Regions from separate parts of the Streptomyces sp. NPDC006368 genome, predicted to be linked through region 1. Evidence: riboswitches for the same ligand, from Rfam matches in the RefSeq annotation. Region 1 holds a riboswitch; each other region holds the start of a gene.

Region 1 (5,558 bases):
CTTCAGCAGCCCCGCCGCGAGCGGGGTGCGCCCGCCGGTGGGCAGCTGTTCCAGCCGCGCGGCGGCGGCGTCGACGGACGACGTGGGCGGCAGGGCGACGTCGGCGGACGCGCCGCGGAAGGTGACCAGCCCGACCTTGTCGCGCCGCTGGTACGCGTCCAGCAGCAGCGACAGCACGGCGCCCTTCACCGCGCCCATCCGCCGCCGGGCCGCCATCGACCCGGACGCGTCGACCGCGAACAGCACCAGGTTGCCCTCGCGCCCCTCGCGCGTCGCCTGCCGCAGATCGTCACGGCGTACGACGAGCCCGGGCCCGGACCGGCCGCGCGCCCGCTGGTGCGGGGCAGCCGCCTGGATGGTCGCCGCCAGGTGCAGTTTGGTCAGCGCCCCGCGCGGACGTGTCGCACCCGTCGTCCTGCCCTGCTCGGTACGCGCCCGGGAACGCCGCCCCGCCGCGCCCTCACCGAGGCCCGGCACGCTCAGCATCTTCGTACGGAACGGCTCGGCGGCCCTGGCCGGTGCCTGCTCCCCGCCACCGCCACCGGCCCCGGCGCCCGCGCCCGCACCGGCGTCCGGGGCGGGCGTCTCCTCCGGTGAGCCGGTCGGCTCACCGGCCGACTCGCTGTCCGGCGCCCCGCCCTGCGGCGGCACACCGCCGCCGCCCCCGGGACCGTCGCCCGGGCCCGGGTCCGGCTCGTCGTCGCCGCCCCCGAACTCCTCCAGCGTCTCGTCCAGCTTGTCCTCGTCGAGCCCCGGCGCGTCGAAGGGGTTGCGCCTGCGCCGGTGCGGCAGGGCCAGCAGCGCGGCCTGCCGCACGTCCTCCACGGTGACCTCCGCACGCCCCGCCCAGGCGGCCAGCGCCGTCGCCGTGCGGGCCATCACGATGTCGGCGCGCATGCCGTCCACCTCGAACGCCGCGCACGTGGCGGCGATCTGCCGCAGCGCGTCGTCCCCCAGCCGTACCGTCGGCAGCAGCGCCCGCGCGGCCACGATCCGCTCCCGCAGCGCCGCCTCCTCGCCGGCCCACCGCTCCGCGAACGCGGCCGGATCGTCGTCGTACGCCAGCCTGCGCCGCACCACCTCGACCCGCTGCCCGGGGTCACGGGAGGCCGCGACCTCCACGGTGAGCCCGAACCGGTCCAGCAACTGCGGCCGCAGCTCGCCCTCCTCCGGGTTCATCGTCCCGACGAGCAGGAACCGGGCGGCATGCCGTACGGAGACGCCCTCCCGCTCGACGTAGGAGGCGCCCATGGCGGCGGCGTCCAGCAGGAGGTCCACCAGGTGGTCATGGAGCAGGTTGACCTCGTCCACGTACAGCACCCCGCGGTGCGCGTCCGCCAGCAGACCCGGCTCGAACGCCTTCACCCCGTCCGCGAGGGCCCGCTCGATGTCCAGGGCGCCCACGAGCCGGTCCTCGGACGCGCCGACGGGGAGCTCGACCATGCGGGCCGGGCGCGCGACACCCGGCGCCGCCTCGTGCGGCCCGTCCGGACACGCCGGATCGGGGGAGTCGGGCGGGCACGAGAAGCGGCAGCCCGCGACGACCTCGACGTCGGGCATGAGCGCCGCGAGGGCACGCACCGCCGTCGACTTCGCGGTGCCCTTCTCACCGCGTACGAGGACGCCGCCGACAGCCGGGGACACCGCGTTCAGCAGCAGCCCGAGCCGCAGGTCGTCCATGCCGACGATCGCGGTGAAGGGGTAATGGGGGGCAGTGCTCATGAAGGCGCTCCGGGTGCGATGAAGGGAAGTCCTGACGGGGGGCCCTGCTCGATGAGCTTCCAGAGCGCGCCGGTGTCCGCGTGCTCCTCGATCAGGTCGCCGAGCCGGTCCAGCTGCTCCTCGCGCAGCGCGCCGAACGACGTGTCGGGCGCCGGGACGAAGCGCCGGCCGGCCGCCGCGGCGACCTCCCGCAGGAACGCCCGCCGGAAGCCGTCGCTCTCCAGCGAGCCGTGCCAGTGCGTGCCCCAGACGGCCCCGACGCGGCAGCCGTCCAGGCTGCGTCCCGCGTCATCGGAGAAGAACGTCTCCCCGCCCCGTACGTCCGCGACGCCGTGGTGGATCTCGTACCCCTCGACCGGCTCACCGAGGGCCTCGCCGACCGGCCGCGCGAGGGTCTTCCCGGGCGCGAACCGCACCCGTACCGGCAGCAGTCCGAGCCCGTCGACCGCACCGGCCCGGGACTCGACGTCGTCATGGATGTGCTCGCCCAGCGCCTGGAAGCCGCCGCAGATGCCCAGCACGGGACGGCCTTCGGCGGCCCGCCGGGCGATCGCGTCCGCCAGGCCCCGCTCGCGCAGCCACGCCAGCGCCTTCACCGTCCCGCGCGTGCCGGGCAGGACGACCAGGTCGGCGTCGGCGAGCTCCTCCGGCCGGTCGACGAACCGCACCACGACACCCGGCTCGGCGGCCAGCGCGTCCACGTCGGTGAAGTTCGACATCAGCGGTACGGCGCAGACGGCGACGCGCAGCACGTCCTCGCCGACCGGCGGCGCGACGACCGACTCCCGTACGGCACCCCGCAGGGACACCCGCAGGCCGTCCTCCTCGTCGATGCCGAGGCCGTGCGCGTACGGCAGGACACCGAAGGTGCGGCGGCCGGTCAGGCCGAGCAGCATGTCCAGCCCCGGTTCCAGCAGCGTCACGTCACCGCGGAACTTGTTGACCAGGTAGCCCGCGATCAGGTCCTGGTCCTCGGGCGCCAGCAGCGCCGTCGTCCCGAAGAACTGGGCGAACACCCCGCCCCGGTCGATGTCGCCGACCACGACGACGGGGAAGCGCGCGGCCCGCGCGATGCCCATGTTGACGATGTCGTTGCGGCGCAGGTTGATCTCCGCCGGGCTGCCCGCGCCCTCGCAGATCACCGCGTCGTACGTGTCGCGCAGCTCCTGCAGGCACTCGACGACCGTGCCCAGCAGCGCCTGCTGCCGGCCGCCGTGGTAGCCGCGCGCGCTCAGCTCGCCCACCGGCTTGCCCATGAGCACGACCTGGCTGGACCGGTCGCCGCCCGGCTTGAGCAGCACCGGGTTCATCAGCGCGGTCGGCTCGACCCGCGCAGCCTGCGCCTGCATGGCCTGGGCGCGACCGATCTCCGCGCCCTCGCGCGTCACGAACGAGTTGAGGGACATGTTCTGTCCCTTGAACGGCGCGACCTTCACACCCTGCCGCACCAGCCAGCGGCAGATGCCGGCCGTGACGACGCTCTTGCCCGCGTCGGACGTGGTGCCCGCGACGAGCAGCCCCCCACCCCTCATGTACGCCTCCGCTTCCCGGCCTTCACGGCCCCCAGGACCAGTCGCCCACCCACGCACACCGCGAGCGTGAGGGCGGTCACCCGGCGCGACAGCCGCGCCGCGCGCTCGATGTCCGCCACCTCGACGGCCCGGCCCCCCGCGTTGAGGACGGGCCGGTGTTCGACGCGCCCGCCGTACGACAGGGTGCCCCCGAGCCGTACGCCCAGGGCGCCCGCGAAGGACGCCTCCACGGGCCCCGCGTTGGGGCTCGGGTGCTTCGCGGCGTCGGCGCGCCAGGCCCGTACCGCGCCGCGGGTGTCCTCGCCCGCCACCGCCGCCAGGGCGGCCGTGAGGCGGGCGCCGGGCCAGCCGGCCAGGTCGTCGAGCCGGGCCGAGGCCCAGCCGAAGCGGCGGTGGCGCGGCGACTTGTGACCGACCATCGCGTCCAGGGTGTTCACCGCCCGGAAGGCGACGAGGCCGGGGACGCCGCCGATCGCGCCCCACACGAGCGCGCCGACCACGGCGTCGGAGGTGTTCTCGGCGACGGACTCGACGACCGCGCGGGCGATGCCGGGTCCGTCCAGGGACTGCGGGTCGCGCCCGCACAGATGAGGCAGCCGCTCCCGGGCGACCTCCAGGTCGCCCGCCGCGAGCGCGCCGCCGATGGCGCGGGCCTCGCGGCCCAGCGTGGTACCGCCGACGACGGCCCAGACGGAGGCGGCGGTCAGCGCGACGGAGGCGGCGCGCCGTCCGCGTACCGCCCGGGCCGCGAGCGCCGCCGCACCGGCCGCACCCCCGGCGCACACCAGGGCGTGCAGCGCGCCCCACGCGCGGTGGTCGCGCCACAGCACGCCCTCCACGCACCCCGCGGCGCGGCCGAAGGCGGCCACGGGATGCCCGCGGCGGGGGTCGGCGAGGAGGAGGTCGGCGGCGAGCCCGGCGGCGGCGCCACAGGCGAAGACATGGTCGCTACGCATCGGATCAGCAGGCCGACACGGTTCGCAGACCTCGGGGACGTACGGCTCTCGACGCAGCGGGAAGGCAGCCTGACATGGCGCAATGTCCTCACTCAGGGTCCGCGCCCTGGCTCGACGTGACCGGCGGCGAAAGTTCCTGACTCATCCGGCCGGGGCCGGACTCACAGTGGCGGGACCGCGCCGGATTCTCACCGGCTTCCTCTCTCCTGCCGCCGTAATGGCCCCGGCAGTCCACCACGCCCCGCGAACGCCCGTCAACTCGCCGTTGACCTGCGGAGGGAGGGTGTGCCGAGACACACACGGCGCACGCCCGGCACGCCGGTGCGCACGACGGCGCCCCCGGAGCGGAGAACCGTTCCGGGGGCGCCGTGGACGTGCCGGGGTCAGGTGACGATCAGGAAGATTCCGTACGCCACCGCCGCGGCGCACAGCGCGAAGCACGCGTAGGCGCCGGTGCGGGCCATGACCGCGGTGCCCCCACTCGCCGAGGCCGTCTCCTGCTTGGAGAGGCCGATGATGCCGAGGGTGAACAGGCCCACCAGTGCGACGGTGGCCAGGAGGCTGACACCGAAGACGGAGCCGAGAGCTGCCCAGTCGATCTTCATGCTGTTCTTTCCTTACACCGTGGCGGCGGGAGCCTGGGTGGTGGACGCCGAGCCGGCGGCCACCGGGGTGGCCTCGCCGACCGGAGCCGGGATGGTGGCCTTGAGGTCGTCGGAGGTGGCCGTGACGGTGCCGGCCGGCGGCGGGGTGACGGCCGCGATGGCGGTGGTCACGACGCCCGCGGGCTCGGCGTCGGTCTCCACCTCGTTGACGTTGGTGTGGTCGACGACCTGGCGGCGGGAGATGAACCAGATCGCGGCGCAGGAGGTGACGAGGAAGACCGCGACGACGGCGACGCCCCAGTCGCCCTGCTTGGTCACGAACTCCGAGGCGGCGGCGACCAGACCGGCGGCGGGCAGGGTCAGACCCCACGCGACGAACATCCGGGTGGCGGTGGACCAGCGGACCACGCCGCCCTTGCGGCCGAGGCCCGCGCCCATCACGGCGCCGGAGCAGGAGTGCGTCGTGGAGAGCGAGAAGCCCAGGTTGGACGAGGCGAGGATGACGGCCGCCGCGCTGGTCTGGGCGGCGAAGCCCTGCTGCGGCTGGAGGTCGGTGAGGCCCTTGCCCATGGTGCGGATGATGCGCCAGCCGCCCAGGTAGGTGCCGAGCGCGATGGCCAGACCGGCGGAGACGATCACCCAGACCGGCGGGTTCGAGCCGGGGGCGAGGGCGCCGGCGGCGACCAGCGCCAGGGTGATGATGCCCATCGTCTTCTGGGCGTCGTTGGTGCCGTGGGCGAGGG
Region 2 (5,558 bases), on a different contig from region 1:
GGCGGGCGCAGTGGTACGCCACGACGTCCGCCGACGCGATGACCTCCACCGCCCGCACCGTCATCAGGGAGGGGTCGCCGGGGCCGAGCCCCACTCCGTACAGCTTGCCGCTCATGCCTGGATCTCCGCCTCGTGCGCGATGGCGTTGACCGCCGCCGCGGCCATGGCGCTGCCGCCGCGCCGGCCGCGTACCACCAGGTGGTCGAGGTCCGGGAACGCCGCCAGGGCGTCCTTGGACTCGGCCGCGCCGATGAAGCCGACCGGGATGCCGATGACGGCCGCCGGGCGCGGTGCGCCCGCCGCGACCATCTCCAGGAGGTGGAAGAGCGCGGTGGGGGCGTTGCCTATGGCGACGACCGACCCTTCGAGGCGGTCGCGCCACAGCTCCAGCGCGGCGGCGCTGCGCGTGGTGCCCAGTTCGGCGGCGAGCGCCGGCACGGACGGGTCGGAGAGCGTGCAGATCACGTCGTTGTCGGCGGGCAGCCGCTTGCGGGTGACGCCGCTCGCGACCATCTGCGCGTCGCACAGGACCGGCGCCCCGGCGCGCAGCGCCTCGCGGGCGCGGGCGACGACCCGCGGGGTGTAGGCGAGGTCGCGGACGAGGTCGACCATGCCGCAGGCGTGGATCATGCGCACGGCGACCTGGCCGACGTCGGCCGGCAGGCCCGCGAGATCCGCCTCGGCGCGGATCGTGGCAAAGGACTGGCGGTAGATCTCCGCCCCGTCCTTCTCGTAGTCAAACACTCTGCTCTCGCTCATCTCTTCGTACGGTCACGAGTCACGGTCACGGATTCACGGTCACCGGTTCACGGTCACGGATTCACGGTCACGGGTTCACGGTCACTGGGTGCGCGTACGGTCCGCGCGGCACGGTTCACGCGTCGCGCGTCACGGTCGTCACCTCGTAGTCGCCGCCGGCGGTCGCCACCGCGTCCACCCACGCCCCCTGCGGATGGCCGCACCGGCGCGCGCAGCCCGACCAGTGCACCGGCAGCCCCGGACTCCCGGCGAGCGGGCGCGCGTCCGCCCGCACGTCGGAGAGCGACTTCGCGCAGCCGGGGCGGCCCGTGCACGCGGTCACCCCCACCCAGGGGGAGTCGGCGCGGGTGAGGAACCCGGCCGCGTCCAGCTCCGCCAGCCGCGCCTCGGCCGCCGCCCGGTCCGGGAAGCCCGGCAGCACGAAGCCGCGCCACGGGGTGACCCGAACCTCGTCGGCGGGGAGCAGCGCGCGGAACCGGTCCGTCGTCACGCGCCCGAGCCGGGCCAGGACGGAGACGGTGCGGTCGTCGAGGACGCCCGGCGGGGTGGGCCCGCCGGGCGGGAGCGCGGCGTCCGGTACGGGTTCGGCCGTGAGGGCCGCCCGCCGCAGGTGTTCCGTCACGTCCACGTCCTGCCCCGGTGGCAGCTCCCGCACCCGCCACGCGCCGGTGCCCGCATCCCGGGCCGCCGCGAGGAACGCCTCCGCCGCCGCCAGCGCGGCGCGCGGCGCGTCGGCGGCGGCGACGCGGTACGTCCGGTCCGCGACCCGGAGCAGGGCGCCGCCGTCCGGGGTTGCGAGCAAGGTCACATCGGCGGCGAGCGCCGCCGCGTCCCCGCGCCCGTCGTCGACGGCGAAGAGGAACCGGCCCGACAGCCCCGTCGTCCAGTCCGCGCCGCACAACAGCTCGTCCAGCCGCCGGGCCCAGGCCAGCACGTCCGCCCCGGCGAGCGGTGAGACGACCATGTTCCGTACCCGCTCGTGCCGTTCGGACGCGGGCAGCAGTCCGGCCGCCCGCAGCAGTTCGGCGAGGCCGGCTCCACACCCCTCCCCGAGCCCCCGCAGCTCGATGTTGCCCCGCGAGGTGAGGGAGAGGTGCCCGTCGCCCAGGCGGTCCGCCGCGTCGGCCAGCACCGTTACCTGACGCGGCGTCAGTACACCGGTGGGGACGCGGAGTCGGGCCAGCGCCCCGTCGTCGGCCCGGTGCAGCCGCAGCGCACCGGGGCAGGCGTCACCGCGGTCCCGGACACGGTCCTGTATGTGTGCTTCACCCCGGTCCTGGGGTTTTGGTGAGCTGGGCGGCATGGCGGCGAGCATACGCGCAGCCTCTACTATGCAGACGGCACAGGGTCCCAGGGCCCTAGGGAGGAAGCCCGGTGAGATTCCGGCGCGGTCCCGCCACTGTGAGTCCGGGCGGAAACCGGACGAGTCAGGAACTCCCGCCGTCCTACGACCACCCGGGGCGCGGACACCCCGAGGAAGGCCTGCGCACGCCATGACGCACGCGACCACGCCCGAGGCGACGCCCGCCCCGGCCCCCGCGGCCACGATCCTGCTGCTGTCGCACTCCGACACCGACCTGCTCAGCGCCCGCGCGGCCGGCGGCCCCGTCGCGTACCGGTTCGCCAACCCCGCCCGCACCACGCTCGAAGACCTCCCCGGCCTCCTCGACGGCGCCGACCTCGTCGTCGTCCGTCTCCTCGGCGGCATCCGCGCCTGGGAGGAGGGCCTGGACGTACTGCGCGAGACGGGCAAGCCGCTCGTCGTCCTCACCGGCGAACAGGCCCCCGACGCCCAGCTCATGGAGACGTCCACCGTCCCGATCGGCATCGCGGCCGAGGCGCACGCCTACCTCGCCCACGGCGGCCCGGCCAACCTGGAGCAGCTCGCCCGCTTCCTGTCCGACACCGTCCTGCTCACCGGCCACGGCTTCGAGCCCCCGGCCGCCGCCCCCACCTGGGGCCCCCTGGAGCGCGACCGGAAGAACACCACCGGCCCGGTGGTCGCCGTGCTGTACTACCGCGCCCACCACATGAGCGGGAACACCGCCTTCGTCCACACCCTGTGCGACGCCATCGAGGACGCCGGCGCGCGGGCCCTGCCGCTGTACGTGGCGTCCCTGCGGGCACCCGAGCCGGAGCTGCTCGACCAGCTCGGCGGCGCCGACGCCGTCATCACCACCGTCCTGGCCGCCGGCGGCACCAAGCCCGCCGAGGCCCAGGCCGGCGGGGACGAGGAAGCCTGGGACGCGGGGGCGCTCGCCGCCCTGGACGTACCGGTCCTCCAGGCCCTGTGCCTGACCGGCTCGCGCTCCGCGTGGGAGGAGAACGACGAGGGTCTCTCCCCGCTCGACGCCGCCAGCCAGGTCGCCGTCCCCGAGTTCGACGGCCGCCTCATCACCGTCCCGTTCTCCTTCAAGGAGATCGACGCCGACGGCCTCCCGGCGTACGTCGCCGACGCCGAGCGCGCCGCCCGCGTCGCCGGGATCGCCGTACGCCACGCCCGGCTGCGCCACATCCCGAACGCCGACAAGCGCCTGGCGCTCGTCCTGTCCGCGTACCCGACGAAGCACTCCCGCATCGGCAACGCCGTCGGCCTCGACACCCCCGCCTCCGCCGTCGCGCTGCTGCGCCGGCTCCGCGAGGAGGGGTACGACTTCGGTGACGAGGAGGTCCCGGGCCTCGCGTCCGGCGACGGCGACGAGCTGATCTACGCCCTCATCGAGGCGGGCGGCCACGACCAGGAATGGCTCACCGAGGAGCAGCTGGCCAGGAACCCGGTCCGCATCCCGGCCGCCGACTACAAGCGCTGGTACGCCACGCTCCCCGAGGAGCTGCGTGAGAACGTCGAGCGGCACTGGGGGCCGCCGCCCGGCGAGATGTTCCTGGACCGCTCCCGTACCGCCGAGGGCGACCCGGACGGCGACATCGTGCTCGCCGCCCTCCGGCGCGGGAACCTGCTCATCCTCATCCAGCCGCCGCGCGGCTTCGGCGAGAACCCGATCGCGATCTACCACGACCCCGATCTGCCGCCCTCCCACCACTACCTGGCCGCCTACCGCTGGATCGCGGCCTCGCGCGAGGACGGCGGTTTCGGGGCGGACGCCATGGTCCACCTCGGCAAGCACGGCAACCTGGAGTGGCTGCCCGGCAAGAACGCGGGCCTGTCCGCGGCCTGCGGTCCCGACGCCGCCCTCGGCGACATCCCGCTGATCTACCCGTTCCTGGTCAACGACCCCGGCGAGGGCACCCAGGCCAAGCGCCGCGCCCACGCCACGCTCATCGACCACCTCGTGCCGCCGATGGCCCGCGCCGACAGCTACGGCGACATCGCGCGCCTGGAGCAGCTGCTCGACGAGTACGCGCAGATCTCCTCCATGGACCCGTCGAAGCTGCCCGCGATCCGCGCCCAGATCTGGACGCTCATCCAGGCCGCCAAGCTGGACCACGACCTGGGCCTGGAGGACCGGCCGGACGACGACGGCTTCGACGACTTCCTCCTCCACGTCGACGGCTGGCTCTGCGAGGTCAAGGACGCCCAGATCCGGGACGGTCTGCACGTCCTCGGCGGCGCCCCCACCGGCCCCGAGCGCGTCAACCTGGTCCTGTCGATCCTGCGCGCCCGCCAGATCTGGGGCGGCACCCAGTCCCTGCCCGGCCTGCGCGAGGCCCTCGGCCTGGACGAGTCCGCCGCCACCCGCACCACCGCCGACGCGGCCGAGGCCACGGCCCGCGCCCTGGTCGAGGCGATGGAGGACGCCGGCTGGGACCCGGCCGCCGTCGCCACGGTCGCCGCCGGCCACGGCGAGGCCGTCGCCGACATCCTCGACTTCGCCGCCCGGCAGGTCGTCCCGCGCCTGGCCGCCACCACCGACGAGCTGGACCACGCCGTCCACGCCCTGAACGGCGGCTTCGTCCCGGCCGGGCCCTCCGGCTCCCCGCTGCGCGGCCTGGTCAACGTCCTGCCGACCGGCCGGAACTTCTACTCGGTCGACCCCAAGGCCGTGCCGTCGCGCCTGGCCTGGGAGACCGGCCAGGCCCTGGCCGACTCGCTCCTGACCCGGTACCGCACCGACAACGGCGACTGGCCCACCTCCGTCGGCCTGTCCCTGTGGGGCACGAGCGCGATGCGCACCGCCGGCGACGACGTCGCCGAGGCCCTCGCCCTCCTCGGTATCCGCCCCGTCTGGGACGACGCCTCGCGCCGCGTCACCGGACTGGAGCCCATCCCGCTCGCCGAGCTGGGCCGCCCCCGCATCGACGTCACCCTCCGCATCTCCGGCTTCTTCCGCGACGCCTTCCCGCACACCATCGGGCTCCTCGACGACGCCGTGCGCCTCGCCGCCTCCCTCGACGAGCCGGCGGACCGGAACCACGTACGGGCGCACGCGCAGGCCGACCTCGCCGAGCACGGCGACGAACGCCGCGCCACCACCCGCATCTTCGGCTCCCGCCCCGGCACGTACGGCGCGGGCATCCTCCAGCTGATCGACTCGCGCGACTGGCGCACCGACGCCGATCTCGCCGAGGTGTACACGGTGTGGGGCGGCTACGCCTACGGCCGCGGCCTCGAAGGGCGCCCCGCGCGCGACGAGATGGAGACCGCGTACAAGCGCATCGCGGTGGCCGCCAAGAACACCGACACCCGCGAGCACGACATCGCCGACTCGGACGACTACTTCCAGTACCACGGCGGCATGGTGGCGACCGTCCGCGCGCTGAAGGGCACCGCCCCCGAGGCGTACATCGGCGACTCGACCCGCCCCGAGACCGTCCGCACCCGCACCCTCGTCGAGGAGACC
Region 3 (5,558 bases), on a different contig from region 1:
AGGTAGTACGTCGTCTTCAGCCCCTGCTTCCAGGCGTACGCGTACATCGACGACAGCTTGCCGATGGTCGGCGTCTCCAGGAACAGGTTCAGCGACTGCGACTGGTCCAGGAACGGCGTCCGCGCCGCCGCCATGTCGATCAGGCCGCGCTGCGGGATCTCCCACGCCGTCCGGTACAGCTCGCGCACCTCGGCCGGGATCCAGGTGAAGCCCTGCACCGAGCCGCTGGACTCGCGCAGCGCCTCGCGGGTCTGCGCGTCCCACACGCCGAGCCGCTTCAGCTCGGCCACCAGGTAGGAGTTGACCTGGAGGAACTCGCCCGACAGCGTCTCGCGCTTGAACAGGTTGGAGACCTGCGGCTCGATGCACTCGTACACGCCCGCGATCGAGGCGATCGTCGCGGTCGGCGCGATGGCGAGGAGCAGGGAGTTGCGCATGCCGACCTCGGCGATGCGGGAGCGCAGGGCCGCCCACCGCTCCGGCCAGTTCAGCTCCACGTCGTAGTGGTCGGGGTGGAGCACCCCGCGCGCCGTCCGGGTCTTCTCCCAGGCCGGCAGCGGGCCGTTGCGCTCGGCGAGGTCGGCCGACGCCTCGTACGCCGCCAGCATGATCCGCTCGGCGATACGCGTCGACAGGGCACGCGCCTCGGGGGAGTCGAACGGCAGCTTCAGCTGGAAGAAGACGTCCTGCAGGCCCATCGCGCCCAGGCCCACCGGGCGCCACTTGGCGTTCGACCGCCCGGCCTGCTCGGTCGGGTAGAAGTTGATGTCGACGACCCGGTCGAGGAACGTCACCGCCGTACGGACCGTCTCGTCGAGCCGCTCCCAGTCGATGTCCCCGCCGGCCACGAACGCGCCGAGGTTCACCGAACCCAGGTTGCACACGGCCGTCTCACCGTCGTCCGTGACCTCCAGGATCTCGGTGCACAGGTTCGAGGAGTGGACCGTGTGGCCCGGCTCGGCGGTCTGGTTGGCCGTACGGTTGGAGGCGTCCTTGAACGTCATCCAGCCGTTGCCGGTCTGGGCCAGCGTCCGCATCATCCGGCCGTACAGGTCACGCGCCGGCATGGTCTTGCGGGCCAGGCCCCTGGCCTCGGCGGCGCGGTACGCGGCGTCGAACTCCTCGCCCCACAGGTCGACCAGCTCCGGCACGTCGGCCGGCGAGAACAGCGACCACTCGGCGTCGGCGTTGACCCGGCGCATGAACTCGTCCGGGATCCAGTGCGCCAGGTTCAGGTTGTGCGTACGCCGCGCGTCCTCGCCCGTGTTGTCGCGCAGCTCCAGGAACTCCTCGATGTCCGCGTGCCACGTCTCCAGGTACACGGCCGCCGCGCCCTTGCGCCGCCCGCCCTGGTTCACGGCCGCCACCGAGGCGTCCAGCGTCTTCAGGAACGGCACGATGCCGTTGGAGTGGCCGTTGGTGCCACGGATCAGCGAACCCCGGGCGCGGACGCGCGAGTACGACAGGCCGATGCCGCCCGCGTGCTTGGACAGGCGCGCGACCTGGTGGTAGCGGTCGTAGATCGAGTCCAGCTCGTCCAGCGGCGAGTCCAGCAGGTAGCAGGACGACATCTGCGGGTGGCGGGTACCGGAGTTGAACAGCGTCGGCGAGGACGGCAGGTAGTCGAGCCGGCTCATCAGGCCGTAGAGCGCCGCCACTTCCTCCAGTGCCCGCACGCTGTCGTCCTCCGCCAGCCCGGCGGCCACGCGCAGCATGAAGTGCTGCGGCGTCTCGATGACCTTGCGGGTGATCGGGTGCCGCAGCAGGTAGCGGGAGTACAGCGTCCGCAGCCCGAAGTAGCCGAACCGGTCGTCACCGGCGGGGTCGATCAGCGCGTCCATCCGGGGAGCGTGGAGCCGTACGAACGCGGCCGTACGGTCCGCGATCAGGCCCTCCCGGTGACCGACGGCCACCGACGCCGAGAACGACACCGCTCCCTGGCCCGCCGCCTCCTCGGCGATGGTCCGGGTCAGCAGCCGGGCCGCGAGCCGTGAGTACGCCGGGTCCTCGGAGATCAGCCCGGCGGCGGCCTCGGTGGCGAGCTCCCGCAGCTCCGCCTCGTCCGACCCGGCGTGCCGGCCGCGCAGCGCGGCGGCGGCGACCCGGCCGGGGTCGGTGTCGGGCAGATCGGCGGTGAGGTCCGTCAGGACCCGCAGCAGCACGGTCCCGGGTCCATCGGTCTCCGCGTCCCTGGCTGTGGCCGGATCGGCTGGCGCGATGGTCACGTGGGGGCTCTCCCTCGCTCGGCTCGGGGCCACCGGCGGGCGGGGCGGGGGAGCGGGGACGCGCCCGGGCACAGGGGCGCACGCACCGCGTCCACCGGCCCATTCCGCGAGGCCCGGACGTCTCGGCGCCCGGGCCGGATGGCCGGACGCACCGTCGGCAGGTCTTCGGACTCATGGGTGCGCAAAGGCAGACCAATACACCGTTGCGGGACAGTTCCGGATTCGCACCGGATTCCCCTGCGGCGACAGCGAGATGAGCATACATGTGGGGGGCGGCCCGTGGACCACCCCCCACATCTTGTGTCGGCGGACACAAGTCAGAGCGCGAGCGCGTACGTGTGGAGCGTGACGCCGGGGATCGGCCGCCAGTCCCGCTCCGGCGTGCGGACGAACCCGAGCCGCTCGTACACGCGGTGTGCGGCGTGCATCGCCTGCTGCGAGGAGAGCACCAGCCGCCGGCATCCCTCCGTCGCCCGGGCCCGGTCCGCGCACGCCCGTACGAGCGCCTCCCCGGCGCCGCGCCGCCGCGCCTCCCTCGCCACCGCGAGCATCCGGATCTCCGCCTCGCCGTCCCGCGCGAGCTCGGCCCACGGCCGGCCGGCCCGGGCGAACGTGACACCGCCCAGCACCCGTTCCGTCCCCTCCGCCTGGCCGACGGCCACCAGCACCTCCGCCTCGGCGGCCCGCCGGGCCACGTCCCGCAGCTCGATCAGGTACTCATCGCTGTCGCCGAAGGCCAGCAGCCCGTCTCCGAGGTACGCCTGGGCGGTGACCTCGCCCAGCGTGCCGTGCTCCTCCGGCCGTACCGCTCTGATCGTGATGTCCATGGTCCGAGTGTGGACGCGCACGGCGACGGGCCGCCGTATTTCCGTCTCCGGAATTACGGCGGCCCGTCGTTCGGTCACTCGCCCAGGGGCGTCCCTAAGCCGTGTCGGCAAAGCTCCGTCTGCCTGGCGGTCGGACGACGCACCTTTGCAGACACTCCCTAGCAGCAGCGGAACCCGTCGCGCGGGTCCGCCTCCCGCGCGTCGGTGCGCCTGCGTTCGAACTCGCGCCGGGTCAGGACCTCGGCCTCGGGGTCGCGGGAGCGGGCGTGGGCGACGTACTTGTCGTACACCGTCTCGCCGGACACCTCGCGCACGTACCAGCGGACCCAGGCCACCGCGCGTCGCAGCCGGTTCCCCGGCCGCGCGGCCACGGACGGCCTCACGCCGAGCCGGTCCCGGCCGGCACCTCGTCACCGGTGCCGCCGTCCGTGCGGATGCCGTCCTTGCGGATGCCGCCCTCGGGGCCGACCCCGGCCGCCACCAGCTCGGCCTTCTCCTCCGCCGTGGGGAACAGCCCGGCCGGGGCGACCAGCTTCGACTCGGTGTACGGAACCTCGGAGAGCTTCACGCCGGCCGGGTCGGTGACCGCCTTGAAGCAGACCCGCCCCGCGTCCGCGATCACCACGATGATGAGGAGGGCGAAGAGGGCGGAAAGGACGCCGTCGACCGTGGAGTTGGTGACGACGGTGTGCATGTCGTCCATCGACTTCGCGGGGGGCAGCACCTGCCCGGAGTCGATGCCCGCCTGGTACTTGTCCCGCTGGGCGAAGAAGCCCACCCGCGGGTCCGCCGAGAAGATCTTCTGCCAGCTGGCGGTGAGCGTCACCGCCACGTCCCAGGCGAGCGGGACCGCGGTGACCCACGCCCACTTCAGGCGGCCCGACTTGACCAGCAGCGTGGTGCAGACGGCCAGGGCCACGGCGGCCAGCAGCTGGTTGGCGATGCCGAACAGCGGGAACAGCTGGTTGATGCCGCCCAGCGGGTCGTGCACGCCGACCCAGAGGAAGTAGCCCCAGCCGCCGACGACGACCGCGCTCGCGAACCAGACGCCCGGCTTCCAGCTGACCTGCCTGAAGGGCTTGTGGACGTTGCCCAGCATGTCCTGGAGCATGAAGCGGCCCACGCGGGTGCCGGCGTCCACCGTCGTGAGGATGAACAGCGCCTCGAACATGATGGCGAAGTGGTACCAGAACGCCTTCATGGCGGTACCGCCGACGACCGCGGAGAAGATCTCCGACATTCCGAGGGCGAAGGTCGGCGCGCCGCCGGTCCGGGACAGCAGCGAGGCCTCCTCGACGTCCGCCGCGGCCTTCGTCAGCAGCTCGGGCGAGACGGTGAAGCCGAAGTTCGTCACCGCTTCGGACGCGGACTGCACGGTCGTCCCGACGACGCCCGCGGGGGAGTTGATCGCGAAGTAGAGGCCCGGGTCGATGATGCAGGCCGTGATCATCGCCATGACGGCGACGAAGGACTCGGTGAGCATCGCCCCGTACCCGATCATCCGGATCTGCGTCTCCTTCTGGACCATCTTCGGGGTGGTGCCCGAGGAGACCAGGGAGTGGAAGCCGGAGAGCGCGCCGCACGCGATGGTGATGAAGACGAACGGGAACATCGAGCCGGCGAAGACCGGGCCGTCGCCGCGGCTCGCGAAATCGGTGACGGCCGGCATCTTCAGGGTCGGCAGGGCGACGAAGACACCGATGGCGAGCAGCACGATCGTGCCGACCTTCATGAAGGTCGAGAGGTAGTCGCGCGGCGCGAGCAGCATCCACACCGGCAGGACGGAGGCGAGGAAGCCGTACACGATCATCCAGATGACCAGCGTGCCCGGCTCCAGCGTGAAGGTGTCGGCGAGGGAGGACTCCGCGACCCAGCCGCCCGCGACGATGGCGAGCAACAGCAGCGCGACACCGATGACCGACACCTCGGTGACCTTGCCGGGCCGCAGCACCCGCAGGTAGACGCCCATGAAGAGGGCGATCGGGATGGTCATGCCGATGGAGAAGACTCCCCACGGCGAGTGCGCCAGGGCGTTGACGATGACCAGGGCCAGCACGGCCAGCAGGATGATCATGATGGCGAAGACCGCGATCAGCGCGGCGGCTCCACCGAACGGGCCGATCTCGTCCCGGGCCATCTGGCCGAGCGAACGGCCGTTGCGGCGGGTGGAGAAGAACAGCGTCACCATGTCCTGGACGGCACCGGCGAAGATCACGCCGACGATGATCCAGATCGTGCCCGGCAGGTAGCCCATCTGCGCGGCGAGCACGGGCCCCACGAGCGGGCCCGCGCCCGCGACCGCCGCGAAGTGGTGCCCGAACAGCACCCGGCGGTCGGTGGGGTGGAAGTCGACACCGTTGTCGAGCCGCTCGGCGGGCGTGGCGCGGGTCTTGTCGACCTTGAGCACCCGGTTCGCGATGAAGCGGGAGTAGAAGCGGTAGGCGATCGCGTACGAGCCGAGGGCGGCCGCGAGCATCCAGGCGGCCGAGATCTCCTCGCCGCGCGA

What was found. A riboswitch is a leader RNA that binds a small molecule or an ion and turns the genes downstream of it on or off. The one in region 1 is predicted to bind cobalamin.
Region 2: it holds a riboswitch for cobalamin, as region 1 does, so the genes downstream of both, cobN (cobaltochelatase subunit CobN) here and ABZZ38_RS04770 (cobalamin biosynthesis protein) in region 1, are expected to answer to the same signal.
Region 3: it holds a riboswitch for cobalamin, as region 1 does, so the genes downstream of both, ABZZ38_RS16735 (ribonucleoside-diphosphate reductase subunit alpha) here and ABZZ38_RS04770 (cobalamin biosynthesis protein) in region 1, are expected to answer to the same signal.

The regions. Positions count from the first base shown of each region.
Region 1 covers NZ_JBEXQK010000003.1:272,657-278,214, forward strand. The annotation lists gene ABZZ38_RS04760 (putative cobaltochelatase) at 1-1,722, opposite strand, end outside; gene ABZZ38_RS04765 (cobyric acid synthase) at 1,719-3,254, opposite strand; gene ABZZ38_RS04770 (cobalamin biosynthesis protein) at 3,251-4,210, opposite strand; cobalamin riboswitch at 4,319-4,453, opposite strand; gene ABZZ38_RS04775 (hypothetical protein) at 4,594-4,815, opposite strand; gene ABZZ38_RS04780 (inorganic phosphate transporter) at 4,828-5,558, opposite strand, start outside.
Region 2 covers NZ_JBEXQK010000002.1:208,932-214,489, reverse strand. The annotation lists gene ABZZ38_RS02845 (precorrin-2 C(20)-methyltransferase) at 1-115, opposite strand, end outside; gene ABZZ38_RS02840 (precorrin-8X methylmutase) at 112-759, opposite strand; gene ABZZ38_RS02835 (cobalamin biosynthesis protein CobG) at 875-2,062, opposite strand; cobalamin riboswitch at 2,081-2,219, shown strand; gene cobN (cobaltochelatase subunit CobN) at 2,253-5,558, shown strand, end outside.
Region 3 covers NZ_JBEXQK010000019.1:51,486-57,043, reverse strand. The annotation lists gene ABZZ38_RS16735 (ribonucleoside-diphosphate reductase subunit alpha) at 1-2,225, opposite strand, end outside; cobalamin riboswitch at 2,364-2,529, opposite strand; gene ABZZ38_RS16730 (GNAT family N-acetyltransferase) at 2,543-3,052, opposite strand; gene ABZZ38_RS16725 (YbdD/YjiX family protein) at 3,211-3,435, opposite strand; gene ABZZ38_RS16720 (carbon starvation CstA family protein) at 3,432-5,558, opposite strand, start outside.